One region of the Cellulomonas endometrii genome, then DNA from elsewhere that is predicted to be linked to it. Evidence: riboswitches for the same ligand, from Rfam matches in the RefSeq annotation. Region 1 holds a riboswitch; each other region holds the start of a gene.
What was found. Region 1 has a riboswitch for S-adenosylmethionine ahead of QNH85_RS17345 (aminotransferase class V-fold PLP-dependent enzyme). Riboswitches for the same ligand answer to the same signal wherever they lie in the genome.

Region 1 (7,600 bases):
CGGGTGCGACGGCAGGTACGGGTACCGGACCGACGCGACGGCGGGGTGCTGCTCCAGCCGGCCGGCGAGGGTCAGCGCGGACGCCGTCTGGTGCCGCACCCGCAGCGACAGCGTCTCCAGGCCCTTGAGCAGCACCCACGCGTTGAACGGGCTGAGCGAGGGCCCCGTGTTCCGGATCAGCGTCTGCACCGGGCCGTGCACGAACGCGTCGGTGCCCAGGATCGCCCCGCCGAGGACGCGCCCCTGCCCGTCGATGTGCTTGGTCGCCGAGTACACGACGACGTCGGCGCCGAACGCGAGCGGCCGGGACAGGACGGGCGTCGCGAACACGTTGTCGACCACGACGACCGCGCCGGCCGCGTGCGCCAGGCGGCTGACGGTGGCGATGTCCACGAGGTCCTGCATCGGGTTCGACGGGGTCTCGAAGAACACGACGTCCGCGGGGGTGGCGAGCGCGGCCTCCCACTGCTCGGGGACGTGCCCGTCGACGTAGTCGGTCCGGACGCCCCACTTCGCGAAGATCTCGTCGAAGATCACCACCGACGACCCGAACAGCGCCCGGGCGGCGACCACGCGCGACCCGGAGCGGACCAGCGCCGCGAGGGCCGTGAACACCGCGGACATGCCGGACGCCGTCGCGTAGCAGGCCTCGGCGCCCTCGAGCAGGCGCAGCCGCTCCTCGAAGCTCGACACCGTGGGGTTGCCGTACCGGGAGTACAGGAACCGGTCGCTCTCGCCGGCGAACGCGGCCTCCGCGTCGGCCGCGTGGGCGTAGACGTACCCCTGGGTGAGGAACAGCGCCTCGGACGTCTCCTGGAACCCGGTGCGGACGGTGCCGCCGCGGACCGCGAGCGTGTCCGGCCGCAGCCCCTCGCGCGGGAGCCGGTCGTCCTGCCAGTCGCCGGGGCCGGGGGTGGTCACGCCTCCCGCCACGGGAGCCCCTCGGCGCGCCAGCCCTGGTGGCCGCGGCGGCCGTCGGGGCCGACGTCGCCCTCGAACCCGCTCAGGACGTTGTACGCCGGGCCGAGGCCCGCGGCGGTCGCGGTGCTCGCGGCGGCGACGGAGCGCACGCCGGACCGGCACAGGAACACGACGGGCCGCGGGTCGTCGGGCGTGATCCCGGCGCGCGCGAGCTCGTCGAGGAACCGCGGGTTCGGGCGGCCGAACGCGTCGGTCCACTGCACGAAGGCGGTGCGCTCGGCGGTGTCCTCGCCGGCCAGGTCGCCCGTGTCGGGGACGCCGATGGTCTGCCACTCGCCCTCGGTGCGGACGTCGACCAGGACGGCGCGCTCGTCGGACGCGAGCAGGTCCCAGGCCTCCTGCGGGGTCAGGTCGCCGGCGTAGCCGTGCCCGTGCCGCGCGCTCACAGCGGCCGCACCCGGGCCGTGGCGGACGCGGGCAGCACGACGGCCTGCGCCACGATCACGCGCTGGCCGTCGAAGGTCGCCGCGGGGGCGCCGTGCAGCTCGTAGCCGTCGGCCAGCGCCTCGCTGACCCGTTCGCAGAACGAGCGGTCGTCCGGCCCCGTCAGCAGGCGGTAGCGCAGGCGGTCGTCGGTGTCGGTCATGCGTCTCCTCCATCGGACCTGGCGGAAGCACCCTCGGCCGGTCCGGCTCGCGAGGAGGCGGACCGCGGGTTGCTGCGGCGTCGACGAGCCAGATCTCTCGGCCGCTCTGGATGGTGCGGCGATGCTACGCCATCGGCCGGGGGCGTCACTCCCCTCGTCCACGGCCGGTCCACGGCCGGTCCCCTTCTGGTCCGCGGCGGGTTCACCCGTGCCGGTGGCTGGACGCCGGTTGACACCTCCGCCGCGCCCGCCCCATCCTCGTGGCAGGTCATGAGCGCCAGCGCGAAGCCCCGGCTCGCTGGCCGGCAACCCTCCCTCCGCGGCGGGGTGCCCCGGGTGACGACCTGGCCGTCCACCGTCCGGTGGCCGGCAAGCGCGGGGTGACCCGGTCGACGCACCGGGCCCCCATCGATCCACCCGGGGGTCCTCCCATGTCCGTCTCCACCGCCACCACGTGTGCCACCGCCGTCACCGCCGAGCAGGCGCTGCTGCCCGTCGTCGGCTGGGACACGCTCGTCCCGCTGGTCGACGGCCGGTCCGTGCCGTACGCCAACCTGGACTACGCGGCGTCCGCGCCGGCGCTCGAGTCCGTCGCCGCGCGGGTCGTCGAGGTGCTGCCGCTGTACGCGTCCGTGCACCGCGGCGCGGGTTACCTGTCGCAGGTGTCGACGGCCCTGTACGAGGCCTCCCGGTCGGCGGTCGCGCGGTTCGTCGGGGCCCGCGAGGACGACGTCGCGGTCATCACGCGGAACACCACCGACTCGCTCAACCTGCTGGCCGGGTGCGTGCCCGACGGCGGGCGGGTGCTGGTGCTCGACGTCGAGCACCACGCCAACCTGCTGCCCTGGGTGCGGTCCGTCCGCGGCTCCGGCCGGGTGGCGACGGTCCTGCCGTCCGCGCCGACCGTCGCGGAGACGCTCGTCGCCCTGCGCGATGAGCTGGCCCGGCAGCCGTACGCCCTGGTCACGGTGACGGGCGCGTCCAACGTGACCGGCGAGGCACTGCCGATCGCCTCGGTGGTGGCGCTCGCGCAGGAGGCGGGAGCGCGCGTGGCCGTCGACGGCGCGCAGCTCGTCCCGCACCGCGCGTTCTCGCTGGCCGAGTCGGGCGTCGACTACGTGGCGTTCTCCGGGCACAAGACGTACGCGCCGTTCGGGGCGGGTGCGCTCGTGGGGCGCCGGGACTGGCTGGACGCCGGGACCCCCTACCTCGCCGGCGGCGGCGCCGTCCGCGACGTCCGCACCGACCGGACGCTGTGGCAGCCGGCGCCCGCGCGGCACGAGGGCGGCTCGCCGAACGTGCTCGGCGCGGTGGCGCTCGCGGAGGCGTGCGACACCCTGGCGGCCCTGCCCGACGGCGCGCTCGCCGCGCACGAGACGGCGCTGCGGGACCGGCTGCTCGCGGGCCTCGCGACCGTGCCCGGCGCGCGGGTGCTGCGGCTGTGGTCCGACTCCGCCGACCCGGTGGGCGTCGTGTCGTTCACGCTCGGCGACCACGACTCCGGGCTCGTCGCCGCGTACCTGTCGGCGGAGCACGGGATCGGCGTGCGGGACGGCCGGTTCTGCGCGCACCCGCTGCTCGCGCGGGTCGGCGTGACCGGCGGGGCGCTGCGGGCGTCGGTCGGCGTCGGCACCACGACCGACGCGGTCGACCGGCTCGTCGCCGGGCTCCACGCGTTCGTCGCCGACGGGCCGCGCGCCGCGTACGAGGTCGTCGACGGGTGCTGGACGGTGGCCGGGGACACCCGGCCCCGGCCCGCGGTGCCCGGCATCGACGCCATCGCCGCCACCGCGGCCGCCGCGTGCGGCCCCGCGGTGGAGGACTGAGACCGCGGCCCGGGTCGGCCCGAGCGGGGGGCAGGCCGGCCCGGGTCGCGCACGCCCGCCACGGGGTCAGCGGACGGTGACGCCCAGGTGCTCCGCGAGCGCGTCCGCCAGGTCCAGCAGCTGCTGCCGGCTGATCGTGGCGCCCTTGAGGCCCGCGGTGCCGTCCAGCCCGGCCAGGTCCGCGCCGCGCAGGTCGACCTCCCGCAGCTGCGCCCGCGTGACGTCGAGCCGCCCGACCCGGCAGTCCTCGAACCGCACCCGCGCGGCCTTCACCCCCGCGAGGTCCAGGTCGCCGATCGTGCAGTGCACGAACCGGAGGTCCTGCACCCGCGCGTCCCGCAGGTTCAGGTAGTCGATCTTCCCGCCCTCGACGGTCACCCGGTCCCACGAGCTGCCGAACGCCTCGAACGCGCCGAGCCGGCAGTCCCGCAGCGTCACGTCCCGCCACGACCCCGACCGGGCCCGCAGGGTGCCCGCGCGGCAGTCGGTCAGCGTGGTGTCGACCAGGTGCGCGTGGTCGAGCTCGGCGCCGCCCAGGTCGCAGCCGCGCAGCAGGCACTCGATCACCCGGGCGCTCTCCGCGTCGGCGTCGGACAGGTCCAGCGCGTCGAGGAGCAGGCGGTCGTAGTCGCCCTCCGGCTCCAGGGTGCCGGTCCAGCGGTCCAGGGTGTCCTCGCGCGGGGTCGTCATGGGACCAGCGTGGCACCCGGGTGTGACGTCACCCCAGCGGCCGCACCTCCGAGCGCAGGTGCAGCTTCCCCTTCCGCGCGTCCCAGGCCGTGACCACCCACCCGTCCCCGTCCCGCGCGACGGACACCGCGGGCGTCGCGGGCAGCAGCACGGGGGAGGCGAACTCCACGTCCCACGTGTACGTCCTGCCGCGCCGGGCGCCGACGTCGGCGAGCGCCCGGGCCGCGGTGAACATGCCGTGCGCGATGGCCCGGGGGAACCCGAGGGCCCTGGCCGTCAGCGGGGACAGGTGGATCGGGTTGGCGTCCCCGGACACCGCGGCGTACCGGCGCCCGGCGTCGGCGCCCAGGGCCCAGCGGCCGGTGGGCGCGGGCGGGACGAAGTCGGGCCGGGGTGCGTCCTCGGGCGGGGCACCGGGCACCCGGACGCCGGGCGCCAGGTACGTCGAGACCCCGCGCCACGCGGCGGGGGCGGACCCCGGGTCGCCCGCGCGCCGCACCTCGGACACGAGGTCGACCTGCGCGCCGCGGCGGTGCGGCCGCAGGTCCTGCGCCCACGCGCGGATCTCGAGCACGTCGCCGAGCCGCAGCGCCTGGCGCTGCTCCACCCGGTTGGCCAGGTGCACGATGCCGAGCGGGGGCATCGGGAAGTCGGGCCGCACGATGAGCGCGATCGCGACGGGGAACGCCAGGACGTGCACGTATCCGGCGGGCAGCACGTCGCCGGCCGGCTCGCCGACCAGGTGCTGGTACGCGGTCAGCTGCTCGGCGTCGGGGTGCACGCCGTCGAGCCGGTGCGTCACGGCGGGCAGCGCCGCCGCGGCGCCGGAGCCCTCGCCGCGGCGCAGCACCCGGCGCACCTGACCGCCGACGGCGGCGCGGCCCGACGCGAGGCCGGCGCGGGCGTACAGCTCCCCGAGCCGGGGCGGCGCGCCGAGGACGACTTCGCGTCCCGCCCCGGTGGCGACGGCCGTCACCGGCCGACCATGCTCTGGCCGCACACCCGCAGCACCTGCCCCACGACCCCGCCGGCCTGCGGCGACGCGAGGAACGCCACGGCCTCGGCGACGTCGACCGGCAGGCCGCCCTGCTGCAGCGAGGACAGCCGCCGCGCGACCTGCCGGGTGAGCGCGGGCATGCGGGCGGTCATGTCGGTCTCGATGAACCCGGGTGCGACGGCGTTGGCCGTGCCCCCGAACGCCGCGAGCAGCGGCGCGGTGGCCTGGACCATGCCGATGACCCCGCCCTTCGAGGCGGCGTAGTTCGTCTGCCCGCGGTTCCCGGCGATCCCGGAGGTCGAGGCGAGCGACACGATCCGCGGCGCGTCGGTGAAGTCGCCCGACGTCAGCAGCGCCTCGTTGATCCGGAGCTGCGCGGCGATGTTCACCGCGATGACGGACTCCCAGCGGTCGGGCGTCATGTTCGCGAGCAGCTTGTCCCGGGTGATGCCCGCGTTGTGCACGACGACGTCGAGCCGGCCGTGCCGCGCCAGGGCGTGCTCCAGGATCCGGGCCCCGGCGTCCTCGGCCGTGACGTCGAGCTGCAGCGCGGTGCCGCGCACCCGGTTCGCGACCGACGCGAGCGCCTCGCCCGCGGCGGGGACGTCGACGGCCACGACGGTGGCGCCGTCGCGGGCGAGCGTCGTGGCGATGGCCTCGCCGATGCCCCGGGCGGCGCCCGTGACGACCGCGACCCGGCCGTCGAGCGGCCGCTCCCAGTCCGCGGGCAGGGACCCGGCCGCGGAGTCGACCGGCAGCAGCTGCCCGTCGACGTACGCGGAGCGGGGCGACAGCAGGAACCGCAGCGCGCCGAGCACGCCGGGCGCGGTGACGGGCACGTCGTCCGCGACCACCACGCCGTTCGCGGTGGCGCCGCCGCGCAGCTCCTTGGCGATCGAGCGCAGCGCGCCGTCGACGCCCTGGCGGGCCGCGGCGAGCGCAGGCGCGTGGTCCGCGGCGGCGGGTCGGGACACCGTGACCACCCGGCCGTGCCGGGCGAGCGTCTTGAGCGTCGGGGCCAGCGTCAGCAGCGGGTCGGCGAGGTCCCGGGGGTGCTCGATCTCGGTGAGCGCGAGCACGACGGCGGCGAACCGCGTGCCCTCGCCGGCGTGCCGCCGGACGTCGAGGTCCCAGCCCTTGCGGTCCGGCGACGTGCCGGAGAGCAGCTGCGCGAGCGTGTCGGCGTCCGGGCCGGTGCCCAGCACCAGGACCGGGCCGTCGACGAGCGGGGCGCCCGGTCGGTAGCGGTGCAGCTGCGCGGGACGGGGCAGCCCCAGCCGCTTCGCGATCGTCGCGGTCACCCCGCCGTTGACGAGGTCGAGGTACCGGTCGGTGCTCACACGGCCTCCAGGATCGCGGCGACGCCGAGGCCCCCGGCGGCGCAGACGGACACCAGCGCGCGGACCGGGCGGTCCTCGCCGGCGGCGAGCAGCTCCGCGCGGCGGCGGTGCAGCTGCTTGGCCACGGTGGCGACGATGCGCCCGCCGGTCGCGGCGAACGGGTGCCCGGCCGCCAGCGAGGAGCCGTGCACGTTGAGGCGCTCGCGGTCGACGGACCCGAGCGCGTCGTCCAGGCCCAGGCGGGACAGGCAGAACTCCTTGTCCTCCCACGCGGCGAGCGTGGTGAGGACGGTCGCGGCGAACGCCTCGTGGATCTCGACGTAGTCCAGGTCGGCGAGGGTCAGCCCCTGGCGGGCGAGCAGCCGCGGCACCGCGTAGACGGGCGCCATGAGCAGCCCGTCCTCGCCGTGCACGAAGTCGACCGCGGCGGTCTCGGCGTCGACCACGGCCGCGAGCGGGGTGAGGCCGCGCGCGGCCGCCCAGTCCTCCGACGCGAGCAGCACCGCGGAGGCGCCGTCGGTCAGCGGGGTGGAGTTGCCGGCCGTCATCGTCGCGGGCGTGTCCAGGCGGGTGCCGAACACCGGCTTGAGCGTGGCGAGCTTCTCCAGCGAGGTGTCCGGGCGCAGGTTCTGGTCCCGCACGAGGCCCCGGTACGGGGTCACCAGGTCGTCGAAGAACCCGTCGGCGTACGCCGCGGCGAGGCGCTGGTGGCTGGCGTACGCGACCTCGTCCTGCGCCTGCCGCCCGATGCCCCACTGCGCGGTGGTCAGCGCCTGGTGCTCGCCCATCGACAGGCCGGTGCGCGGCTCGTCGGTGCGGGGCGTCGCGGGCTTGAGGTCCTGCGGGCGCAGCGCGGCGGCGGCCTTCAGCCGCTGCGGGACGCTCTTCGCGCGGGCCAGCGTGAGCAGCGTGCGGCGCAGGCCCTCGCTGACGGCGATCGGCACGTCGGAGGCGGAGTCGACGCCGCCGGCCACGCCGGACTCGACCTGGCCGAGCCGGATCTTGTTCGCGACCGACACCACCGCCTCCAGGCCGGTGGCGCACGCCTGCTGCAGGTCGTACGCGGGGGTGCGGGGCGACAGCGGCGAGCCGAGCACGGCCTCGCGGGTGAGGTTGAAGTCGCGGCTGTGCTTGAGCACCGCGCCCGCGACGACCTCGCCCAGGACCTCGTCCTGCAGGC
Region 2 (7,600 bases), on a different contig from region 1:
TCCCGGCGGGGGCGTTCTCCGTGGCGACCAGCGCCGCACCGGACCACTCACCACCGAGCGCGAAGCCCTGCGCGAGCCGGAGCACCAGCAGGGCGACCGTCGCCGCCACGCCGATGTGGCCGAACGTCGGCAGCACGCCGATGAGGAACGTCGCGACGCCCATGGTGAGCAGGGACAGCACGAGTGTGGTCTTGCGGCCCCGCCGGTCCCCGAGGTGGCCGAAGAAGATCGCGCCGACCGGGCGGGCGACCATCGCGGCGCCGAACACCGCGAAGGACGCGAGCAGGGCCGTCGTGTCGTTCCCCGTGGGGAAGAACAGCTTCGGGAACACGAGGACCGCGGCGGTTGCGTAGACGTAGAAGTCGTAGAACTCGATGGTGGTGCCCACGAGGCTCGCTGCGATGACGCGGGACGGCGAGTTCAGCGGCCGCGGGGCGGCCGGCGTGGTGGTGGGCACTGCTGGTGCTGACATGGCGGGAGGGCTCCGGTTCGGCGACGGTCGACGGCGCGCGGACCACCGTGGACGTCCCGGTGGTGGTCGGCTCGCAGGTCGGCTCAGGTGACGCTCGTGGTGCTCCAGCGCGGGATGGACCCTACGCCGTCTCAGTGCGTAGACGGATCTTGTTCACATCCCGGACGGTCGGCCGATCGCCGGGCGCCCAGCCGACCACAGGCTCCGGGTGCGGCGCGGGCTGTGGAGGACGGCCGCGGGGTGTGGGCGCCGTGGGGCAGAGTGACGGCCATGACGAGCGCAGACACCCCCGACGACGGCCCGCTCCTACCGGGCGCCGTGCACCCGGTCACCGCCGCCACGGCCGGGCCGACCCTCCCGGGTCGCCGCTGCTTCGGCGACGGCGACCCGCTGTACGAGCGGTACCACGACGAGGAGTGGGGCCGGCCCGTCCACGGGGAGCGCGAGCTGTACGAGCGCATGACGCTCGAGGCGTTCCAGTCGGGCCTCGCCTGGATCACCGTGCTCCGCAAGCGCGAGGCGTTCCGCGAGGCCTTCGCCGGCTTCGACGCCGCGGTCGTCGCCACCTACGACGAGCACGACGTGGAGCGCCTCATGGCGGACGCGGGGATCATCCGGAACCGCGCGAAGATCGTCGCCGCCGTGGCGAACGCGCGGGCGCTCCTCGACCTGCACGACGCGGGCGGGACCCTCGACGAGCTGTTCTGGTCCTACGCCGTGGACCGCGCCGACGCGCCCCGCCCCCGCAGCTTCGCGGAGGTGCCGGCCACCACGCCGTCCTCCGTCGCGCTCGCCAAGGAGCTGAAGCGGCGGGGGTTCCGGTTCGTCGGCCCGACCACCGCGTACGCGGCGATGCAGGCGTGCGGGATCGTCGACGACCACCTCGCGGACTGCCCGGTCGTCCTGGCCCGCGCCGCGGGCTGACCACAGATGGCGGCCGATCCTCCACCGCCACGGCGCTGGCAGGTCGAGGTCTGGGGGGACGACGCCACGGGAACGTCCGGGTTCGAGCGGTGGTTCCGCCGGGCCGACCCGTACACGCAGGCCGTGGTCGACGCGGTGCTGACTCATGTCGTCGAGCCGCACGGCCTCGACCTGGTGGGAACCGAGTGGTGCCGCGCTCTCGGCGGCGGCCTGTACGAGCTGCGTGTCCGGCAGTCCCTCGCCGCCGTCCTCTCCCGCGGCCAGAGGTCGCCCTCCGAACCGTTCCGCGGTGCTCGCCGCACGGTGCTCCTGCGGATCTTCGCGACCTTCCACGGCGATCGCGTCGTCCTGCTGCTCCACGCGTACGACAAGGGACGTGACCCGTCGGAACGACGGCAGCGCCGGGAGATCGCGGCGGCCAGGCGCCACCTCGCCGCCTGGCGGGCGAGCACTTGACGTCCCATGTGCGTCAGCACATAAGATCAGCCAGGACAGCACGGGAGGTGCGCCATGGCCACGACGCCGTACCGCCAGATCGCAGAGGACGTCCGAGCGGGGTGGACCCCCGACGTCCAGGCCGTCGCGAACCGGACGGGGGCCGATCTCCGTGCCCGGCTGGCAGCGGACGAACGGCTGGGCCAGGACATCGCGGCACTCCGCCGGGAGAACCACCTCAGTCAGGCACAGCTCGCGCAGCGGGCGTCGGTTCAGCAGGCGGACATCAGCCGCATCGAACGCGGGCTCGGCAACCCGACCAGGGACACGCTGGTGCGCCTCGCGTCCGCGCTGGGTGGGCGCCTCACCGTCGTCGGTGAGCCTGCTCCCGGGGAGGACTGAGGTGGGACCGCGGGCAACGCGCCGGGGAGCGCCGGCTCACCGGTCGGCGAACCGCGGCACCGGCAGCCCGTCGACCGCGACGGCGCACCCGAGCACCGCCCCGCCCAGCGGGTCGCCGTCGGCCGCGGCGGTCGTCACGAACAGCCGCCCGGCACCCGGCGCCCCGAACCCCGGGCACGTCACGTCCGGCGTCGGCGCCTCGACCACGCCCACCGGGGTCCCGTCCGGCGAGACCCGCAGCACGCACCCGGCGCCGTACACCGCGAGCCACAGGCACCCCTCGGCGTCCACCGCGGTGCCGTCCGGGGTCGGCCCGTCCGGGTCGAACGCGAGGAGCACCTCCGGCTCCCCGCACGTGCCGGACGCGACGTCGTACGGCATCCGGAACACCACCCCGGCCGCGGTGTCCGTCAGGTAGCACGTGCCGCCGTCGGGGCTCCACGCCAGCCCGTTCCCGATGCCGACGCCCGTGTGCACCGCCCGGACGTCGAGCCCGTCCGCAGCGGCGGACCCGTCGGCGGACCCGCCGGACGACACCCGGTAGACCGTGCCGTCACCGGGTGACCCGTCCCGCGGCATGCTCGCCACCCAGAACCGCCCGGCCGGGTCGCACCCGCCGTCGTTGAACCGGTACCCGGCCGGCATGTCGCCGGGCCGGGTGACCGGTCCGAGCGTGGTGCCGTCGTGGACGCCGAGCCCGTCCGCGGTCGCGAGCAGCAGCCCCCCGGACGCGGTGGGCCAGGCGACCCCCACCTGCGACGGGACGTTCGACAGGCTGTCCCGCAGGGGGTCGCCGCCGGCCCACCGGTGCACGGTGCGGCCGTCGATGTCGACCCAGACCAGCGCGTCCGCCGACGCGTCCCAGAGGGGCCGCTCCCCCAGCTCCGCGCGCGCGTCCCCGAGCACCTCGGCGCGACCGGTCACGGTGCCGGCCGCCCGGGCAGCGGCCACCAGGTCGGGGACCCGGAGGCGGGTGGCGGGCAGCGGGACGGCGCGCAGGTCGGTCATCGGCCGACCCTGGCACGCCGCCCAGCGACCCGCACGCGCAGCCCTCCGCGTGTGGTCCCCGTCACGAGTAGATGACGCATCAGGGGCACTGGACACCCTCCGGGGCGGGCTCTACGGTGGCCACACCATCCAGAGCGGCCGAGAGACCTGGCTCGTCGACGTCGCAGCAACCCCCCTCCTCGTGAGGGTGTGGGTGCTTCCGCCAGGTTCGATGGAGCTGACGATGAGCAGTACTGGCGCACCCGCGCACCCCACGGCCGACGACGCGGTGGCCGACGGCCTCGGTGCCGTCGACCGCCCCACCGTGTCGTTCGAGCTGTTCCCGCCGCGGAACCCGGACGCCGCACCGCGGCTGTGGTCCACGGTGCAGCAGCTCGCCGCCGCGCGCCCGGACTTCGTGTCCGTCACCTACGGCGCGTCCGGCAGCACCCGGCAGACCACCCGGGCGCTCGTGCGGCGGCTGCTGCGCGAGACGTCGCTCAGCCCGATCGCGCACCTGACCTGCGTGGGCACCTCGCGGGAGGACCTGACCCGCACGGTCGAGGAGTTCCTGGACGAGGGCGTCCGCTCGTTCCTGGCGCTGCGCGGCGACCCGCCCGCCGACGAGTCCTGGCGGCCGCACCCCGAGGGCCTGCCGACGGCGAGCGCCCTGGTGGCGCTGCTCCGGGAGATCGAGCGGCGCCGGTGCGCCACCAGCCCCGCGCAGGCCGTCCGCGCGGCGAGCCGGCCGCTGTCGGTGGCGGTCGCCGCGTTCCCGCGGGGCAACGCCGGCTCGGGCAGCACGCGGGAGCAGGACATCGCGGCGCTGCTCGCCAAGCAGGAGGCCGGCGCGGACTTCGCGATCACCCAGGTGTTCTACGACGTCGACTCGTACTGCGAGCTCGTGGCGCTGGCCCGGGACGCGGGCGTCGTCATCCCGATCATCCCGGGGATCATCCCGATGACCGACCCCGCACGCCTGCGCCGCGTCCAGCAGCTCACCGGCGTGGAGGTGCCGGCGCAGGTCCTCGACGTGCTCGACGCGTTCGACCCCGAGGACCCCGTCGACGTCGGCCGCCGGCACCGCGCGGGCACCCGCCTGGGCGTCGACCTGGCGAACGCCGTGCTCGACGGCGGCGCGCCCGGCGTCCACCTCTACACCTTCAACACCCCCGGCCCCGCGCTGGACCTGCTGGAGGGCGCCGGCCTCGGTGGCGACGCCCCCAGCGCGCACAGCCGCGTCACCGCGGCCCCCCTCGACGACCCGACCCCCGTTCCCACCAGCTGAGGCGAGACATGACCGAGCACACGCACCCCTTCCCCGCCGGCACGATCCTGGGCTACCCCCGCATCGGGCCGCGCCGCGAGCTGAAGAAGGCCCTCGAGGCGTTCTGGGCCGGCCGCGCGAGCGCCGAGGAGGTCGAGGCGGCGGCCGCCGACCTGCGCCGCCGCACCCGCACCCACCTGGCCGGGCTGGGCCTGGACACCCGCCTGCCCGCGATCCCCAGCGCGTTCTCCTTCTACGACCACGTGCTCGACGCCGCGACCGTGCTGGGCGCGGTGCCGGAGCGGTTCGCCGACCTGACGACGGCCGACGGCGGGCTGGACCTCGCGGGGTACTCCACCGTCGCCCGCGGCCGCGGGGACGACCTGCCGCTCGAGATGACCAAGTGGTTCGACTCGAACTACCACTACCTGGTCCCGGAGATCGGCCCGACGACGACGTTCCGCTACGCGAGCGACCGCCCGGTGCGCGAGCTCGCCGAGGGCCTGGCCGACGGCGTGCTCACCCGCCCGGTGCTCGTCGGGCCGGTGACGTTCCTGGCGCTGGCGAAGCCGACCGAGGACGCGCCGGAGGACTTCCTGCCGATCGACCGCCTCGCCGACGTGCTGCCGGTCTACGCGGAGCTGCTGCGGGACCTCGCCCGCGCCGGCGCCACGTGGGTGCAGCTCGACGAGCCCGCGCTGGTGTCGGAGTCGACCGGCGTGCCCGCCGACCGGCTGCTCGCCGCGGCGGCCGAGGCGTACCGGGCGCTGGCCACCGCGCTGCCCGCCGCCGAGCGCCCCGCGATCCTCGTGGCCGCGCCCTACGGCGACCTCCGCGACGCCCTGCCCGTGCTCGCGGGCACCGACGTCGAGGGCCTCGCGATCGACCTCGTGCGGGGCGACGTCCCGGCGGAGCCGGTGCCGGGCCTGGGGTCGAAGGTGCTCGTCGGCGGCGTCGTCGACGGCCACAACGTCTGGCGCGCCGACCTCTCGGCCGCGCTCGGCACGCTCGAGCGTCTGGAGGGCCTGGGCGCCGCGCAGGTCGCGGTCGCGACCTCGACGTCGCTGTTCCACCTCCCGCACGACGTGGAGGAGGAGCAGCAGCTCGACCCGACCCTGCGGTCGTGGCTGGCGTTCGCGGACCAGAAGGTCGGCGAGGTCGTCACCCTGGCGACGGGCCTGACCGAGGGCCGCGAGGCCGTGCACGCGGAGCTGCTCGCCGCCGCCGACGCCCGCCGGAGCCGCGCCGAGGCGCCCGGCGTCGTCCGCCCGGAGGTCCGCGACCGGCTCGCCGCGCTGCCCGCCGACGCGTTCCACCGCGGGCCGTTCGACGCCCGCCGCGACGCCCAGGCCGCCCGCCTGCGCCTGCCGGCCCTGCCCACCACGACGATCGGGTCGTTCCCGCAGACCCCGGAGATCCGGGTGGCCCGCGCCGCGTTCGGCCGCGGGGAGCTGACCGCCGCGCAGTACGAGGACGAGATGAAGGCGGAGATCCGCCGCGTCGTCGAGCTCCAGGAGGAGATCGGCCTGGACGTCCTCGTGCACGGCGAGCCCGAGCGCAACGACATGGTGCAGTACTTCGCCGAGAACCTCGACGGGTTCGACGTGACGCAGCACGGCTGGGTGCAGTCCTACGGCTCGCGCTGCACCCGCCCGTCGATCCTCTGGGGCGACGTGTCGCGCCCGGCACCGATCACCGTGCCGTGGACGACCTACACGCAGTCGCTCACCCCGAAGCCGGTCAAGGGCATGCTCACCGGGCCGGTCACGATCCTCGCGTGGTCGTTCGTCCGCGACGACCAGCCGCTCGCCGACACCGCGAACCAGGTGGCGCTGGCGCTGCGGGACGAGATCGCCGACCTCGAGGCCGCCGGCACCGCGATCGTCCAGGTCGACGAGCCCGCCCTGCGGGAGCTGCTGCCGCTGCGTGCCGAGGACCACGCCGCCTACCTGGACTGGTCGGTGCGGTCGTTCCGCCTGGCGACGTCGGGCGTGCGGCCGGACACCCAGATCCACACGCACCTGTGCTACTCGGAGTTCGGCGAGGTGATCGGCGCGATCGACGGCCTGGACGCCGACGTGACGTCGATCGAGGCGGCCCGCTCGAAGATGGAGATCCTGGCCGACATCGCCGCCGAGGGCTACCCGCGCGGCATCGGCCCGGGCGTCTACGACATCCACTCGCCGCGCGTGCCGAGCGAGGCGGAGGTCACCGAGCTGCTCTCGGAGGCCGTCCGCGCGATCGACCCGGCGCAGCTGTGGGTGAACCCGGACTGCGGGCTGAAGACCCGGCGGTACGCCGAGGTCACGCCGTCGCTGGAGCACATCCTCGCGGCGACGCGCACGGTGCGGGCGGGCCTGGCGGTGCCGACCGCCTGACGGCCCCGGACGCGACGACGCCCCGGTCTCCCCGCGCGGGGGACCGGGGCGTCGTGCGCGCCGTGCCGCCGGCTCAGGCGTTCGCGTGCTGCTCCGGCTGCGACGCGTCGGCCCGCTGCTCGATGGTCGCCGGTGTCCCACCGGTGGTGACCTCGATGCGGCGCGGCTTGGCCTCCTCGGCCACGGGGATGGTGAGCGTCAGCACGCCGTCGGCGTACGACGCGGAGATGGCGTCGAGCGCCAGGCCGCGGCCCACGGTCAGCTGCCGCGCGTAGGTGCCGACGGGGCGCTCCTTGGCGAGCCACTGCACGCCGTCCTCGGTCCGCGCCGTGCGCTGGGCGCGGATGGTGAGCGTGCGGTCGTCCACGTTCACGTCGATCGAGCCCGGGTCGGCTCCCGGCAGGTCGACGTGCAGGACGTAGTGGTCGCCGGCGCGGTACAGGTCCATCGGCATGGTCGCCGCGGCCCGCTGCGAGCCGAGCACCTGGTTCATCAGCCGGTCCATCTCCTGGAACGGGTCGAATCGCGTAGCCACAGCCCGTCACCTCCTCCGAGCGATCGGGCCCCGGACGGTCCGGGACCGCGGTGCTGTCCCGGGCCTGGTCGGCCCGGGAGGGCTACGAGACATGTTTTAGCACTCTCGTGTGGTGAGTGCCAGATCGGTCCCCGGGTGTTCGCTCAGAGATGAACGCGCTGGTCAGGCGCTGCGGACGTCGCCCTCCACCCGTCGCCCGA
Region 3 (7,600 bases), on a different contig from region 1:
CGACCCGGGCGGCGGCCACGGCGGCGTCGAGCCGGCCCGGGACCTGCCGGCGGCCGGGGTGCAGCAAGAACGCGTCGCCCAGCAGGACCAGGTCGAGCAGGCCGCGGACGGCCCGGTGCACGAGCCGCGCCAGGCGCTCGCCGTCGAAGGGGCGCGGGACGACCACGCCGTGCGGGCCGTGGCCGCCGGGGCGGGCGCCCAGCGCCGTCAGGTCGACGGCGAGGACGACGTGCCGGTCCTCGGGGCGGGCGGGGCCGGGCGGGGCCGGGCGGGGGGGGGGGGGGGGCATGGCGGGGCTCCGTTCGCGGGCGGCAGGGCGGGACGGCGCGCGGCAGCGCGGACCGGGGTGCCGGACGGGGTGGGGTGCGGCCGGTGGGGTGCGGCCGGTGGGACGCGGACCGGCGGGCCGCGGCGCGAGGTCGCGCGCGGGGCGCTGCGCGCGCTCGGCGCGGCGGGGTGCGGGAGGTCAGCGACAGCGACAGGAGGCGGCGCGCGGGGCGACGGCGCCCGGCAGGCCGGCGGGCACGGCGCAGGGCCGTGCGGCGCGGGAGGACGGACGCGCGGTCGGCGTCGGCGTGCTCCGGTTCATGCGTGCTCCTCGGTGCGCCCGCCGGGGGACGGGCTCGCGTGTTGCCCCACTGCCGGCGGCAGCGGGCCTGGTCCTCACCCGGGGCACCCACCCGCGCGGGGGGTTGCCGTCCGACGAGCCGGGGCTTGGTGTCGGAGCTCATGACCACCGGGCCTCACCGCCGGTGCTGCTCGGCGTGACTCGGTGCCGCGGAACTTAGGGACGCCGCGCTCGGGAAGTCAACGAGCCGGGTGCGGCGTCTCGCATGGCGGAGCGATGTCACCGCGGGGGCGACGCACGGTCCCGGATCGTGAGAACTCCCCCGCGCACCGTCGGCCCGCGCGCCCGCCGGTGCTAGACAGCCGCCCGAGGTCACGAGTCCCAGCGCCAAGCCCCGGCTTGCTGGGCAGCAACCCCACGTCACGGCGGGGTGCTCCGGGAGATGACCTGGCCGTCGGCCGGGGCTCACCCCCCGTTCCGCCGCGCGGCAAGCGTGATCGACCCGTCTGCGAGGCACCCCATGACGTCCCGTCCCCCTGCCGTCGTCGCCCTCTCCGGCAACCCGCGGCCCGGCTCCCGCACCCTCCAGGCCGCCCGCGCGGTCGCCGCCCGCGTCGCGGAGCACCTGACCGACGGCCCCGCTCCCGCGGTCACCACCGTCGACCTGGCGGAGCTCGCGGGCGAGGTGCTCGCCCCGGTGCACCCCGCCGCCGACGACGCCCTGGCCCGGCTCGCCGCCGCCGACGTGGCGGTCGTCGCGACGCCGGTCTACAAGGCGTCCTACACCGGGCTGCTCAAGGCGTTCCTGGACCTGTACGGCCCGGACGGCCTCGCCGGGGTCGTCGCCGTCCCGCTGGTCGTGTCCGGCAACCCCGCGCACGCGCTGGCCGGCGAGGTGCACCTGCGGCCGGTGCTCGTCGAGCTCGGCGCCGTCGTGCCGACCCGGGCGCTCGCGGTCACGGAGGCGCAGCTGCCCGACCTCGACGCGGTGCTCGACGCCTGGCTGCTGCGGTCCGGCGCGGCGCTGCGGCGCGCTGCGGGCGTGCCCGCGGACCCCGCCGTCACCCGTCCGGCCGTGGCGGTGGCCCGGTGACCGCCGAGCACACGGACCTGTCGGCGCTCGAGCGGCTGCTCGCCGAGCAGGACGAGCGGCAGCTGGACGCCCAGGAGTTCAAGTCGGTGTTCCGCCGGCACCCCGCGGGCGTCGCCGTGGTGGCGCTGCGGCACGAGGGGCAGCCGGTCGGGTTCACCGCCACGTCCGTCATCTCGGTGTCCGCCGCCCCGCCGCTGCTCGCGTTCTCGCTCGCGTCCACCTCCTCGTCGTGGCCGGCCGTCTCGGGGGCCGCGACGCTGGCGGTGAGCTTCCTCGCGGACCACCAGCACGACGTCTCCGCCCGGTTCGCAACCAGCGGGATCGACCGGTTCGCCGCCGGCGGGTGGTCGTCGCTCGCGACCGGTGAGCCCGTGATCGACGGCGCGGTGTCGTGGGTGCGGGCGCGGGTGCTGCAGCGCACGCCCGTGGGCGACAGCTACCTGGTCTCGCTGCGGGCCCTGTCCGCCGGCTCCCCCGCCGCCGACACGGCTGGGGGCGCGGCCGGGGACGCGGGCCGCCCGCCGTCCCCGCTCGTCTACCACGACCGCACCTACCACCGGATCGGCGGGCACTCGGCGCTCTGAGGCGCCCCGACGCCCCCGCACCGACCGTCACCCCGCACCCGCGCGCCCCTCGGAGGACCGCATGACCACCCCACCCCTGTTCCTCGGCGTCGACGTCGACGGCGCCGGCAGCCACCCCGCGGCCGCCGCCGTCACCGGCCTGAGCGGCGCCGACCTCGTCTCCGGCGCCCGCCTGGCCGGGACGGTGCGCCGCGCCGAGAACGCCGGCTTCACCTTCGCGACCTTCGCCGACGCGGTGCTGCCCGCCGCGCCCGGGGCCACCACCTCGGCGCGGCTGGACGCGGTCACCCGCGCGGCGTTCGTGTCCCGGACCACCACGGCCCTCGGCCTGGTGCCGGAGGTGCCGACGACCTACCCCGAGCCGTTCCACGTCGCCGCGCAGCTCGCGTCGCTCGACATCGCCGCGTCCGGCCGGGGCGGCTGGCTGGCGGCCGTCACCCCGGGCGACGCGGCACCCGCGGCGTACGGCCGGGCGGCGGTGCCGGACCTGGACCGCGAGGCGCGGGACGTCGTCCAGGTGGTCCGCGACCTGTGGGACTCGTGGGAGGACGACGCGGTGATCCGGGACGTCGCCACCGGCCGGTACGTCGACCGCGGCCGCGTGCACCGCGTCGACTTCCGCGGTGCGAGCTTCTCCGTCGTGGGCCCGCTCATCACGCCGCGGCCGCCGCAGGGCCAGCTGGTGGTGCTCGCGCGGGCGGGCGACGTCGCCGCCGGCCGGCCGGGCGAGGACCTGGTGGACGTGGCCCTCGTCGGGGGCGCGGGCGGTGCGGGCGTGGGCGGTGCGGGCGTGGCGGGCGCGGACGTGGCCGGCGCGCTCGCCGCCGCCCGGGAGGCCCGCGGAGCGACCCCGGGCGCACCGCTCGCCGCGGTCGAGATCGAGGTCGTCCTCGACACCGCCGACCGCACCGGGCGCGAGCGGCTCGCCGAGCTGGACGGCACCCGACCGCCGGCGCCCGGCCGGGCCCTGCGGCACGTCGGCGACGCGGCGGGGCTGGTCCGGCTGCTCACCGAGCTCGCGGCGTCCGAGGAGGTCGCCGGCGTGCGGCTGCTCCCCGCGGTCCTCGACGTCGACCTGCCCGTGCTGGCCCGCGAGGTGCTGCCCGCCCTGCGCGCCGCCCGGCTCGCCGCCGCCCCGCGCGCCGGCGCGACCCTGCGCGACCACCTGGGCCTGCCCCGTCCCGCCCACCGCCTCGCCGGGTCCGCCCGGCAGTCCGCCTGAGGAGTCCCGCCATGTCCGAGCACCCCCTGACGCGCCCCGCGGCGCAGGTCCACTTCGGCGTCTTCTTCCAGGGCGTCAACCACACGACCATCTGGTCCGACCCCGAGTCCGGCTCGCAGACGGACTTCGCGTCCTTCGAGCGCGTGGCCCGCACCGCGGAGCGCGGCCTGTTCGACGCCTTCTTCCTCGGCGAGGGCCTGCGGCTGCGCGAGAGCCGCGGCGCCCTGCACGACCTGGACGTGGTGGGTCGCCCGGACGCCATCACGCAGCTCGCGGCGCTGGCGGCGGTCACCGAGCGGATCGGCCTGGTCGCCACCCAGAACACCACCTACAACGACCCCGTCGACCTCGCCCGGCGCCTCGCCGGCCTGGACGTGCTGTCCGGCGGGCGCGCCGCGTGGAACGTCGTGACCACGGACAACGCCTGGACCGGGGAGAACTTCCGCCGGGGCGGCTACCTCGACCACGCCCGCCGGTACGACCGCGCCGAGCAGGTGCTGGCCACCGCCCGCCGGATCTGGGACGCCTGGCCCGCCGCCGACGCCGGCGACGTGGCCCACGTGTCCGTGCACGGCGAGCTGCTGGACGCGGAGGTCGACCCCACCACCCCCCGCAGCCCGCAGGGCCACCCGGTGATCTTCCAGGCCGGCGACTCCCCGCAGGGCCGCGACTTCGCCGCCCGGTCGGCGGACGTGATCTTCAGCCGGCACGGGAGCGTGCTCGCCGACGCGCTGGCGTTCGCCGAGGACATCCGTGCCCGCACGGTCGCCGCCGGCCGGCCCGAGGACGACGTGAAGATCTTCCCGGGCACCGCCGTCGTGGTCGGGGACACCGCCGCCGAGGCCGAGGAGAAGGACCGCTGGGTCCGGTGGAACCAGGTCAGCCCCGCCACGGCGCTGCACGTCGTCGGCACGATCTGGGGCGAGGACCTCAGCGGCTACGACCCGGACGGCCCGCTCCCGGCGCACGACCCGGTCGTCGCCGAGCTCGGCGCGGAGGGCGGGACGTCGACGACCGGCGCCCGCACCCACGAGGTCGCCGCGCGGTGGCGGTCGCTCGCCGAGGCGGAGGGCCTCTCGATCCGGCAGCTCGTCGTGCGCGTCACGGGCGAGCGGGGGTTCGTCGGCACGCCGTCGGCCGTCGCGGACCGCCTGGTCCAGTTCGTCCGGACGGGCGCGGTCGACGGGTTCAACATCAGCCCCTGGATCATCCCGTCCGGGCTGGACGACATCGTCGACCGGGTCGTGCCGGAGCTGCAGGAGCGCGGGGCCTACCGCACCGCGTACGCCGGCACGACGCTCCGCGAGCACCTGGGCCTGCGGGGGCCGCTGACCCGCCGCGGCCCGTCGGGGGCGCACCCCGCGGCGGACGCGCGCACCCCGGAGCTCGTGGCGCGCTGACGCACGGCCCGCGCCCGCCCGGCGGCCCGGATCTCACCCGCCGGTCCCGGGAACAATCGAGGCGTCCCGGACGTCATGCTGCCGTGGACACCTCGACCCCCGGAGGCCGCGTGCCCGACGACGGCCTGGCCGCCGAGATCGCCGCCGGCGAGCGCACCGACACCGGCGCGCACCTCGCCCTGGCCCGGCTGCGCGCGCGCCTGGACAGCACGCCGTGGCTCCGGCTGACGTACAAGGTCGTGGTGACGGTCGTCGGCGGGTCGGTGGTCGCCGTCGGGATCGCCCTGCTCGTCCTGCCTGGGCCGGGCTGGCTGCTGATCTTCCTGGGTCTCGGCATCCTCGGCACCGAGTTCCCGGCGGTCCGCCGCCTGACGGACCGCTTCAAGGCCTTCGTGATGCGGGTGTGGCAGTCGTGGCGGGACCGCCGGGCGCGGCGCCGCGGCGAGAGCGCCGGATAGGTCAGCTCCCCGCCGCCTCGTTCCCGCACGCGTCGGAGGCGCCGGCGACGGGGTTCTGCGCCTCGAGCCGGTTCTCGGGGTCGAGCGCGCCGAGGACGGCGAGCGCGATCGCGTCGAGCTGGTCGACCTGCTCCGCGGTGAGGCGGTCGACGACCAGCCGCCGGACCTCCGCGACGTGCGTGGGGGCGGTCGCGACCACCTTCCGCCAGCCGTCCTCGGTGAGCGTCGCCAGCGTGGAGCGCCGGTCGTCGTCGGAGCGGGTGCGCGTGAGGTAGCCGCGCGCCTCCAGCCGGGCCGCGACGTGGGACAGCCGCGGCAGCGTGGCGTTGGTGCTGGCCGCGAGCCCGCTCATCCGCAGGGTGCGCTGCGGGGCCTCGGACAGCTTGGCGAGCACCAGGTAGTCGTAGTGGGACAGGTCGGCATCGCGCTGGAGCTGGTGGTCGAGCGCGGTCGGCAGCAGCTCGGCGACGGCCTCCAGCCGCATCCAGGCCTGCAGCTCGCGGGCGCTGAGCCAGCGCGGGTCGTCGGTCATGGCGCCATCCTACCGAAAGGTTGACGCTTCAACAGACCGGGCGTAGTTTCAGTTGAAGCGACAACCTCTGCCGCGGACCCCGACCCCAGGAGCAGACATGACCAGCGTGACCGTCATCGGAGCAGGAAACATCGGCGCGGCCGTCGCGCGGCTCGCGCTCACGGCGGGCGCCGACGTCCAGGTGCTGACCCGGGACCCCGCGAAGGCGGCGGCCGTCGACCCCCGCGTCACCCCCGGCACGGTCGGCGACGCCGTCACCGGCGACGTCGTGGTGCTGGCGCTCCCCTACCCCGCGCTCGCCGAGGTCGCCGACCGCTACGCCGACGGGTTCGCCGGCCGGGTGGTCGTCGACGTCAGCAACCCCGTCGACTTCGCCACCTTCGACGCGCTGGTGGTCCCCGCCGGCTCGTCCGCGACCGCCGAGCTCGCCGAGCGGCTCCCGCAGGCCCGCGTGCTCAAGGCCTTCAACACGACGTTCGCCGCGACGCTCGCCACCGGCACGATCGCCGGCCGGCCGACCACCGTGCTCGTCGCCGGCGACGACGCGGACGCGAAGGCCGCGCTGGCAGGTGTCGTCGAGGGCGCCGGGCTGCGCGCCGTCGACGCGGGCTCCCTGCGACGGGCGCACGAGCTCGAGGCGCTGGGGTTCCTCCAGATGACGCTCGCCGCGGGCGGGAAGACGTCGTGGACCTCGGGATTCGTGCTCGAGCGCTGAGCGGCGAAAAACCGGTGACGGCGCGGTGCGCGCGGTGGAACCGTAGGGGTCACCGCGGTGAGTCCCGGGGGCCCGGCCAGGCCCCGTCCAGCAGCACGACGGAGACCACCACCATGCACCCCACCCTCACCTTCGACGTCCTCCAGCGGGACCTGCGCGAGCGCCGCGAGACGGTCGCGCTCGTCCGTCGTCGCACCGAGCGCGGCACCCGGTCCAGACCGTCCGCCGAGACGCGCGGCCGGCCTCCGGAACGGGCCCGCCCGCACCGGTTGCGGGCGTTCCACGGCCTCGGCACCGCCGTCGCGACGCTCCGCTGACCGCGCAGCACCACCTCCATCCGGTGAGCCCGTCGGACCCCCGTCCGGCGGGCTCACCCGTACCCTGGGCGGGTGAGCACCATCAGCAACGGCAACGGCAGCGCCGACCGCATCGTCTGGATCGACTGCGAGATGACGGGGCTGTCCTCGACGGACGACGCCCTGGTCGAGGTCGCGGCCGTCGTCACCGACTCCGAGCTCAACGTGCTCGGCGAGGGCGTCGACGTCGTCATCGCCCCGCCCGCGGAGGCCCTGGAGCAGATGGGCGACTTCGTCCGGACGATGCACACCACCTCGGGCCTGCTCGACGCCCTGGCCGGGGGCACGACCCTCGCCGAGGCGCAGGCCACCGTGCTCGAGTACGTGCGCCGGTGGGTGCCGGAGCCGGGCAAGGCGCCGCTCGCCGGCAACTCCGTGGGCACCGACAAGGTGTTCCTCGACCGCGACATGCCCGAGCTGATCGGCCACCTGCACTACCGGGTGATCGACGTGTCCTCCATCAAGGAGCTCGCCCGCCGCTGGTACCCGCGGGTGTACTTCGCGTCGCCGCAGAAGCACGGCGGCCACCGGGCGCTCGCCGACATCCTGGAGAGCATCGACGAGCTGCGCTACTACCGCGCGGCCCTGCTCGTCCCCCAGCCGGGCCCGGACTCCAAGGCCGCCAAGGCCGTCGCCGCGCAGATCGAGGCGACGTCGGTGGCCGCCGCGCAC
Region 4 (7,600 bases), on a different contig from region 1:
AGCCAGGCCGTCACGCAGCTGTCCCAGGGTGGTGTTCCCGATCAGCAGGCGCCGGTCGGAGACCTTGAGCGTCACCCGCGGGTAGCCGCGCTCGGCGAGCCGCTGCGTGCTGTCGCGGCCCTCGATCGCCGTCTTCTCGGGGTGGGTCACCTGGCGGGTGAACACGACCGGCACCGTGTACGTCGTGGGCTCGTCGTCGGTCCCGAGCATCGCGGGCAGTCCGCTGACCAAGATGGACGCGAGCCGCAGCGTGTCGTCGCCGGTGGCGCCCACGTCACCTCCGGCACGAGCCTCGGGCACGACAGGTTCACCGGTGCGCAGGGACGTGGAGCTGGAGACGGGGTGGACGGGCATGACGCCCTCCGATGCTGGATCCGGGTCGTCGCCTCACGGAGAGGTCCTCGATACCGGGCTACCCCCAGTCTACGTCCGGCGCCGGGCCGCTCAGCCCACCACCGCCGCACGCACCCGCCCGCCGGGGATCGCCGCGACGAGCTCCCGCGTGTACTCCTCCCGCGGGTCCAGCAGGATCTGCTCCGCGGTGCCCTGCTCCACGAGCCGCCCGTGGTGCAGCACCCCGACCTCGTCGGCGACCTGCCGGACCACGGCGAGATCGTGCGAGATGAACAGGTACGTCAGCCCGTGCTCGGCCTGCAGCCGCACCAGGAGCTCGAGGATCTGCGCCTGGACGGACACGTCGAGCGCGGACACCGGCTCGTCGAGCACGACCAGGTCCGGCCGCAGCGCCAGCGCCCGGGCGATCGCGACGCGCTGCCGCTGCCCGCCGGAGAGCTCGCGAGGGCTGCGCCGCAGCGCGTCGGGGGGCAGCGCGACGTCCTGGACGAGCTCGCGGGCCCGCGCGGACCGCTCGGCGCGGGTGCCGATCCCGTAGGCGCGCAGCGGCTCGGTGATCACCTGCTCGACGGTGAACCGCGGGTCGAGCGACGCGTACGGGCTCTGGTAGACGACCTGGAACCCGCGCCGGAGCCGCCGCAGGGCCTCGCCGCGCGTCGCGGTGATGTCCTGGCCCCGGAACAGCACGCGGCCGGACGACGGGCGCTCCAGGCGGAGGGCGAGCCGCGCGGTGGTGCTCTTGCCGGACCCGGACTCGCCGACCAGGGCGTAGGTGCGGCCGCGCTGGACGCGCAGGCTGACGCCGTCGACCGCGAGCACCGCCCGGGACGCGGCGCCGCGCGGCAGCGGGAAGGCCTTGCGCACGTCGGCGAGCTCGAGCACGGGGACGCCGTCCCCGGTCGACGCCGCGGGCACCGGGACCGACGCCGGCGCGACGAGCCGCTCGCTCGCGAGGCTCGGGGCCGCCGCGATGAGCGCCTGCGTGTACGGGTGCTGCGGGGCGTGCAGCACCTCCTCGGCGGTGCCCTCCTCGACCACGACCCCACGCTCGAGCACGACGATCCGGTCGGCGCGGTCGGCCGCCACGCCGAGGTCGTGCGTGATGAGCAGCAGCGCCGTGCCCTGGTCGCGGACGAGCTGATCCAGGTGGTCGAGGATCCGCCGCTGCACCGTGACGTCGAGGGCGCTGGTGGGCTCGTCCGCGACGAGCAGGCGCGGGCCGGCGGCGATCGCGACGGCGATGAGCACCCGCTGGCGCATGCCCCCGGACAGCTGGTGCGGGTACTGGCGGGCGCGGGCGGCGGGGTCGTCGATGCCGGCGCGCCGCAGCAGCTCGACCGCGCGGCGGCGCGCCTCGGCCCGCCGGGCGAGCCCGTGGATCACGAGCACCTCCGCGACCTGGTCGCCGACGCGCTGCACCGGGTTGAGCGAGACGGTCGGGTCCTGGGGCACGAGCCCGACCTCGCGGCCGCGCACCGCCTGCAGCTCCTTGTCGGTCAGCCGCGACACGTCCCGGCCGGCGAGCCGCACGGTGCCGCCGGTGACGGCGCCGCCCCGGGCCAGCAGGTGCAGCGCCGCGTGGGCAGTGGTGCTCTTGCCGGAGCCGGACTCCCCCACCAGCGCGACGACCTCGCCGGCGCGGACGGTCAGGTCGACGCCCCGCACGGCGCGGTAGGTCCCGCCGCCGGCCGTCCGGTACGCGACCTCCAGCCCGCGCACCTCGAGCACGGGCTCCGTGCCCCGGTCCTCCTGCGTCACTGGTCGTCTCCCGTCGTCTCGAGGGCGCGCGCCACGCGGTTGGCGGCCAGCACCACCGCGACGATCACGAGCCCGGGCAGGGTCGTCAGCCACCACGCGGTGGCGAGGAAGTCGCGGCCGCCGGAGACCAGCGACCCCCACTCCGGGGTGGGCGGCGGCGTGCCGTAGCCGAGGAAGCTCAGCGCGGACACGGCGAGCACCGCCGCCCCGAGCTCCAGCGCGACGAGCGCCAGGACCGGTCCGGACGAGTTCGGCAGCACGTGCCGGAGCAGCACCGCGTACCACCGCGACCCGGACGCCCGCGCCGCCTCGACGTAGACCGAGGTGGACGTGCGCAGCACCTCGGCGCGCATCACGCGCGCGAACGTCGCGACCGCGCCGATGCCGACCGCGACGGCGATCTTCGCCGCACCGGTGCCCAGCGCCGTGATGATCGCCAGCGACAGCAGGATGCTGGGCACCGCGAGCAGGACGTCGACCAGCCGGCCGACCACGTCGTCCACCCACCCCCGCAGGAATCCCGCGAGCAGGCCGAGCAGCGAGCCCACGACCAGGCCGACCGCGACCGCGAGCGTCGTCGTCCGCAGGGACAGCGAGGCGCCGTGCACGACGCGGGTCCAGACGTCGCGGCCGAGGTGGTCGGTGCCGAGCAGGTGCGCGGCGGACGGCGGCTGCAGTCGGTCCGCGGGGACCCCCGTCAGAGGGTCGCCGGACGCGAACACCCCCGGTGCGACAGCCCACGCGGCGACGAGCAGCAGCACCAGGCCGGCGAGGACCAGCCCGGGCCGTCGGACCAGGTACCGGGCGGCCCGCGCGACCCGCGGGCCGGTGGCCCCGGCGCCGCGCACCCGGCCGCGGCGCAGGATCGACCGCGCGTCCTCGCGGTCGGTGATCTCGATCTCGTCCGTCGTCCGCGCCAGCGGGCCGGACACGGCGGCGCTCACGCGGCCACCGCCCCGAGCCGACCGCGGGACTGGATCCGCGGGTCGAGCAGCGGGTACAGCAGGTCGACGACGAGGGTGGTGACCACGAACACCAGCGCGGACAGCACCACGACGGCGAGGACCACCGGCACGTCCTGCTGGTCGACCGACTGCACGGTGAGCCGCCCCAGCCCGACGCGCGAGAACACCGTCTCCGTGACGACCGCCCCGCCGAGCAGGGAGCCGACCACCACGCCGAGCATCGTGAAGGCGGGGATCGCCGCGTTGCGCAGGGCGTGCCCGAGGTGCACGCGCAGCCGCCCGGCGCCCTTCGCCCGGGCGGTCTCCACGTACGGCTCGCCGAGGGTGCTGCGCAGGCTGCGGGACAGCACCTGGGCGAGCTGGGCGCCCGGCGGGACGGCCAGCGTGACGGCGGGGAGCACCAGGCTGCGCCACCCGTCGTTGCCGATCGCCGGCAGCAGCCCCGCGCGGAACGACACCCACTGCAGCAGCACGAGGCCCACGAAGAACGTGGGCAGCGCGACCCCGAGCGGCGGCAGCGCCGACAGCGCCTGGCGCAGCGCCCGGCTGCGCGGCAGCACTGAGGCGACGGCGAGCACGGTACCGCCGGCCACCGCGAGCGCCAGCGCGGCACCCGTCAGCTTCAGGGTCTCCGGCAGCGCCTGGGCGACGAGCGTCCCCGCCGGTGCGCCCGACTGGTACGAGGCCCCGAAGTCCAGCCGCAGGGCCCGCCACAGCGCGTCGGCGTACTGCACGAGCACGGGCCGGTCCAGGCCGTACTGCGCGCGCAGGTCGTCGAGCAGCGCCGGGTCGACGTCCTGCACCTCGCCGCCGGCGCCGGCCGCGAGCGCGGCGGGGTCGCTGGGCAGCAGGTAGAGGACGAAGAACGCGAGGGTGAACGCCGCCCAGAGCACGAGCAGGCCCTGGGCGGCGCGCCGCACGAGGTACCGGGCCATCAGCTGGCGTCCACCCACGCGTCGTAGAAGTCCAGCCGGCTGGAGCCCTCGAACGTCAGGCCGTGCACGTGCTCCGCGGCGGCGATCGTGGTCGACAGCTCGTAGACCGGGATGGCGTGACCGTGCTCGATCAGCAGCCGCGACGCCGCGGTGACCAGCTCCTCGCGCGCGGCGGGGTCGGTGGCGGCGGCGGACCGGTCGAGCAGGTCGTCGACCTCCTCCGGCGCCCGCTTGTTGATGTTGCGGGCGTTCGCGGAGAACACGGTCCGGAGCACGTCCGGGTCGGACCGGGTGAGGTTGTAGTAGTCGAAGTCGAAGTCCCCGTCGGCCTTGATCGCCGTGGACTCCGCGATCTCGACGTGCTGGAGCTGGAGGTCGACGCCGATCTGCCGGAGCTGCTGCTGCACCAGCTCGAGCGGCGCGGGGTCCTGCCAGAACGTCACGGTCGTCGACAGCCGCTGGCCGTCCTTCTCGCGGATGCCGTCGTCGCCGACCGCCCAGCCCGCGTCGTCCAGCAGCTGCTCGGCGCCCTGCGGGTCGTAGGCGAGGTCGTCCGCGAGTGACTCGAACAGCGGCGTGGAGTGGGACAGCACGCCGGACGCGGCCTGGTCGCGCTCGGTCAGGACGGTGTCGACGATCTGCTGCCGGTCGATGCCCTTCGAGATGGCGACGCGGACGGCCTCGTCGGACGCCAGCGGGCTCGACTCGTTCGGGAACAGCTGGTAGGCGACGCCGGGGTTGGCGCGCTGCTCGAGCCAGAACCCGTTGCCGTCGAACTGCGCCTGGTCGACGGGGTTGATCGCCGCCGTCGCGTCGATCTGGCCGGACTGCAGGCTGCCCGCGCGGACCGAGGCCTCGGGGATGACCTGGAACGTCACGGTGTCGAGGTAGGCCTCGCCGGTGTGGTCGTTCGCGGCCGAGCCCCAGGCGTAGCCGTCGACCTTGGAGAGCACGACCTCCTGGTCCTGCGTGTACGACTCGACCGCGAACGGCCCAGAGCCCACGTAGTCGCCGGCGCACCGCTCCTCGGGCGTCAGCGTCGCCGACGCGGGCGACAGCAGGCCGAGCGAGAACGTCGAGCTCGCCTGCAGGAACTGCGCGCTCGGGGCGGCGAAGTCCACGGTCACGGTCCGCTCGTCGACGACCGTCGTGCCCTCGTACCCGACCAGGTACTGCGAGCCGAGCGACGCCGTGGCGCCCAGGGCGACGATCGTGTCGAAGTTCGTCTTCACGGACGCGGCGTCGATCGGCGTGCCGTCGGCGTACACGGCGTCGTCCCGCAGGTGGAACGTGTAGCTCGACGCGTCGTCGCCGACCTCCCAGCTCTCGGCGAGCCACGGCACGATCTCGCCGGACTCCGGGTCCTGGGCGGTCAGGGACGCGACGGTCTGGCGGGCCACGGCGATCGCGTCGTTGTTGCCGACCTGCTGCGGGTCGATGCAGCGGGAGTCGACGGTGATCGCGAACCGGAGGTCGCCGCCCTCGACGGGCTCGGCCGACGCGGCGGCGTCCGTGGGGCCGTCACCGCCGGAGCCGCCCGCGCCGCCCGAGCACGCGCCGAGCAGCAGGGTCGTGGCGGCGAGGGCGGCGGCGGCGCCCGAGCGGGCGTCCCGCCGGCGGGGAGGTGTGGTCATGCTGAGCTCCTGGTGGTCGCCGGCAGGGGCCGGCCGGCGCGGGGCCGGAGCGCGCGGGGGCGCGGTCCGGCGGCCGTTGCCGTGCTTACCCGTCCCGCGGTCGCGGTCGGGTCAGGTCGTTCCCGGAGCACCCCGTCACGTCGAAGGGTTGCTGGCCAGCGAGCCGGGCCTTGGTGCTGGCGCTCGTCACCCGGGGGTGAGGGAACCCGCGGCGGCGGGGCCGGTCAAGGAGCCGCCGCGGGGTTCTCACATGCCGGATCCGGGTGTCGCCGCGGTGAACCCGGCCGCCCGGCGCGGGTCCGCCGCGCTCCACAGGTCGGTCGTCACCTCGGCCCTCACGAGCGGCGCGACCTCCTCGGCGAACCGGCGCAGCACGTCCTCCTGCTCCGCCGGGTCGAGCAGGTGGTTCACCGAGACGGACTGCAGCACGTGCCCGTAGGACGCGTGGTAGTCGAGGATCTTCTCGGCCACCCGCTCCGGGGACCCGACCAGGGCCGGCCCGCGCTCGACCGCCTCCTCCAGGGTCCGGAAGCTCGGCGCCCTCCCGACGGCGTCCGCCCCGTACCCGCGGCGCGCAGCGGCGTCCACCTGCCCCTGGTACAGCGGCCGGTACTGGGCGACCGCCGCCTCGGTGGTGTCGGCCAGGAACAGGCCGCCGGACCCGGCGCCGACGAACGCCGCCGCCGGGTCGTGCCCGTGCGCGGCGTACCGCTCGCGGTAGTGGTCGATCAGCACCTGGTAGTTCTCCCGCGGCTGGAGCGCGTTCGCCGTGACGACCGGGTCGCCCCACCGCGCCGCGAGCTCGACCGCGAACCGGGACGTCGCCGACCCGTGCCAGATGCGGAACGGACCCGCGTACGGGCGGGGCAGGGTGGTGGCGTGCTCGAGGCGGTGCCGGTGCCGGCCCTCCCAGGTCACGTCCTCCTCGGACAGCAGCAGCCGGAGCAGCTCGTAGTTCTCCTCGAGGTACTCGTACTGCCTGCCGACGTCGAGCCCCAGCAGCGGGTACTGCAGCACCTCGTTGCCCTTGCCGATGACGATCTCCAGCCGCCCGCGGGACAGCTGGTCGACGGTGGCGAGGTCCTCCGCGACCCGCACGGGGTCGAGCAGCGCCAGGACCGTGACGCCGGTCGACAGCAGGATGCGGCTGGTCGACACCGCGACCGCCCCGAGGATCACCGTGGGGGCGGACGACAGCACGTCGCCGGCGTGCCGCTCCCCCACGGCGAACGAGTCGAACCCCAGCTCCTCGGCCAGCACGGCGTGCCGCACCGTGCGCGCGAGCCGGTCCGCCGGCGGCACCGCCCTCCCGGTCACCGGGTGCGGCGGGTTGAAGACGATGTCGAGCAGCTGGAACCGCACGCCGCGTCCCGCTCAGGCCGCGGCGGCGGCAGCGGCGGCGTCGCGGGCGGCGACCCCCTCGCGCACGAGCGGGATGACGTACCGGCCGAAGTCCACGGCGTCGTCGAGCAGGTCGTACCCGCGCGCCGAGATGATCCGGACACCGCGGTCGTAGTACGCCAGCAGCGCCTCCGCGACCTGCTCCGGCGTGCCGACGAGCGCGTTGGAGTTGCCCGCGCCGCCCGTGGCCCGGGCCGTCGCGGTCCACAGCACGGAGTCGAACCGGTCGCCCTGCGCCGCGATCTCCAGGAGCCGCTGCGACCCCGCGTTCTCCGGCTTGTCGGCCGGGTGCCGGGGGCTCAGCACGCCGCCGAGGGCCGCCTTGCGCGCCTCGATCCGGTCCAGCACCCGGTGCGCCTTCTCCCAGGCGAGCTCCTCGGTGGGCGCGATGATCGGCCGGAAGGCGGCGTGGATCCGGGGCGGGGTCGCGCGCCCGGCTGCGGCGGCCTCGGCGTGCACCCGGTCGATCTGCTCCTGCGTGCGGTCCAGCGGCTCGCCCCACACCGCGAAGATGTCGGCCTCGGCCGCGCCGACCCGGAACGCCGCGTCGGAG

Region 2: linked by a shared signal. The riboswitch ahead of QNH85_RS17055 (methylenetetrahydrofolate reductase) and the one ahead of QNH85_RS17345 (aminotransferase class V-fold PLP-dependent enzyme) in region 1 are both predicted to bind S-adenosylmethionine.
Region 3: linked by a shared signal. The riboswitch ahead of QNH85_RS09075 (NAD(P)H-dependent oxidoreductase) and the one ahead of QNH85_RS17345 (aminotransferase class V-fold PLP-dependent enzyme) in region 1 are both predicted to bind S-adenosylmethionine.
Region 4: linked by a shared signal. The riboswitch ahead of QNH85_RS09125 (ABC transporter substrate-binding protein) and the one ahead of QNH85_RS17345 (aminotransferase class V-fold PLP-dependent enzyme) in region 1 are both predicted to bind S-adenosylmethionine.

The regions. Positions count from the first base shown of each region.
Region 1 is NZ_CATKPC010000021.1:18,337-25,936, forward strand. Features, by position in the region: gene QNH85_RS17330 (O-succinylhomoserine sulfhydrylase) at 1-921, opposite strand, end outside; gene QNH85_RS17335 (rhodanese-like domain-containing protein) at 918-1,367, opposite strand; partial or broken gene QNH85_RS17340 (DUF1737 domain-containing protein) at 1,391-1,567, opposite strand; SAM riboswitch class I at 1,574-1,684, opposite strand; SAM riboswitch class IV at 1,834-1,949, shown strand; gene QNH85_RS17345 (aminotransferase class V-fold PLP-dependent enzyme) at 1,999-3,393, shown strand; gene QNH85_RS17350 (pentapeptide repeat-containing protein) at 3,460-4,083, opposite strand; gene QNH85_RS17355 (MaoC family dehydratase) at 4,112-5,059, opposite strand; gene QNH85_RS17360 (3-oxoacyl-ACP reductase) at 5,056-6,420, opposite strand; gene QNH85_RS17365 (acetyl-CoA C-acetyltransferase) at 6,417-7,600, opposite strand, start outside.
Region 2 is NZ_CATKPC010000020.1:25,240-32,839, reverse strand. Features, by position in the region: gene QNH85_RS17080 (MFS transporter) at 1-472, opposite strand, end outside; gene QNH85_RS17075 (DNA-3-methyladenine glycosylase I) at 743-1,396, shown strand; gene QNH85_RS17070 (hypothetical protein) at 1,520-1,852, shown strand; gene QNH85_RS17065 (helix-turn-helix domain-containing protein) at 1,907-2,233, shown strand; gene QNH85_RS17060 (SMP-30/gluconolactonase/LRE family protein) at 2,270-3,241, opposite strand; SAM riboswitch class I at 3,364-3,459, shown strand; gene QNH85_RS17055 (methylenetetrahydrofolate reductase) at 3,465-4,508, shown strand; gene metE (5-methyltetrahydropteroyltriglutamate--homocysteine S-methyltransferase) at 4,517-6,865, shown strand; gene QNH85_RS17045 (Hsp20/alpha crystallin family protein) at 6,939-7,400, opposite strand; gene QNH85_RS17040 ((deoxy)nucleoside triphosphate pyrophosphohydrolase) at 7,563-7,600, opposite strand, start outside.
Region 3 is NZ_CATKPC010000006.1:154,111-161,710, reverse strand. Features, by position in the region: SAM riboswitch class IV at 623-735, opposite strand; SAM riboswitch class IV at 939-1,068, shown strand; gene QNH85_RS09075 (NAD(P)H-dependent oxidoreductase) at 1,089-1,661, shown strand; gene QNH85_RS09070 (flavin reductase family protein) at 1,658-2,245, shown strand; gene QNH85_RS09065 (LLM class oxidoreductase) at 2,307-3,467, shown strand; gene QNH85_RS09060 (NtaA/DmoA family FMN-dependent monooxygenase) at 3,479-4,867, shown strand; gene QNH85_RS09055 (PGPGW domain-containing protein) at 4,978-5,325, shown strand; gene QNH85_RS09050 (MarR family winged helix-turn-helix transcriptional regulator) at 5,327-5,857, opposite strand; gene QNH85_RS09045 (NADPH-dependent F420 reductase) at 5,955-6,572, shown strand; gene QNH85_RS09040 (hypothetical protein) at 6,686-6,889, shown strand; gene orn (oligoribonuclease) at 7,022-7,600, shown strand, end outside.
Region 4 is NZ_CATKPC010000006.1:168,454-176,053, reverse strand. Features, by position in the region: gene QNH85_RS09145 (hypothetical protein) at 1-354, opposite strand, end outside; gene QNH85_RS09140 (dipeptide ABC transporter ATP-binding protein) at 445-2,112, opposite strand; gene QNH85_RS09135 (ABC transporter permease) at 2,109-3,056, opposite strand; gene QNH85_RS09130 (ABC transporter permease) at 3,053-4,012, opposite strand; gene QNH85_RS09125 (ABC transporter substrate-binding protein) at 4,012-5,646, opposite strand; SAM riboswitch class IV at 5,723-5,837, opposite strand; gene QNH85_RS09120 (LLM class flavin-dependent oxidoreductase) at 5,893-7,008, opposite strand; gene QNH85_RS09115 (LLM class flavin-dependent oxidoreductase) at 7,021-7,600, opposite strand, start outside.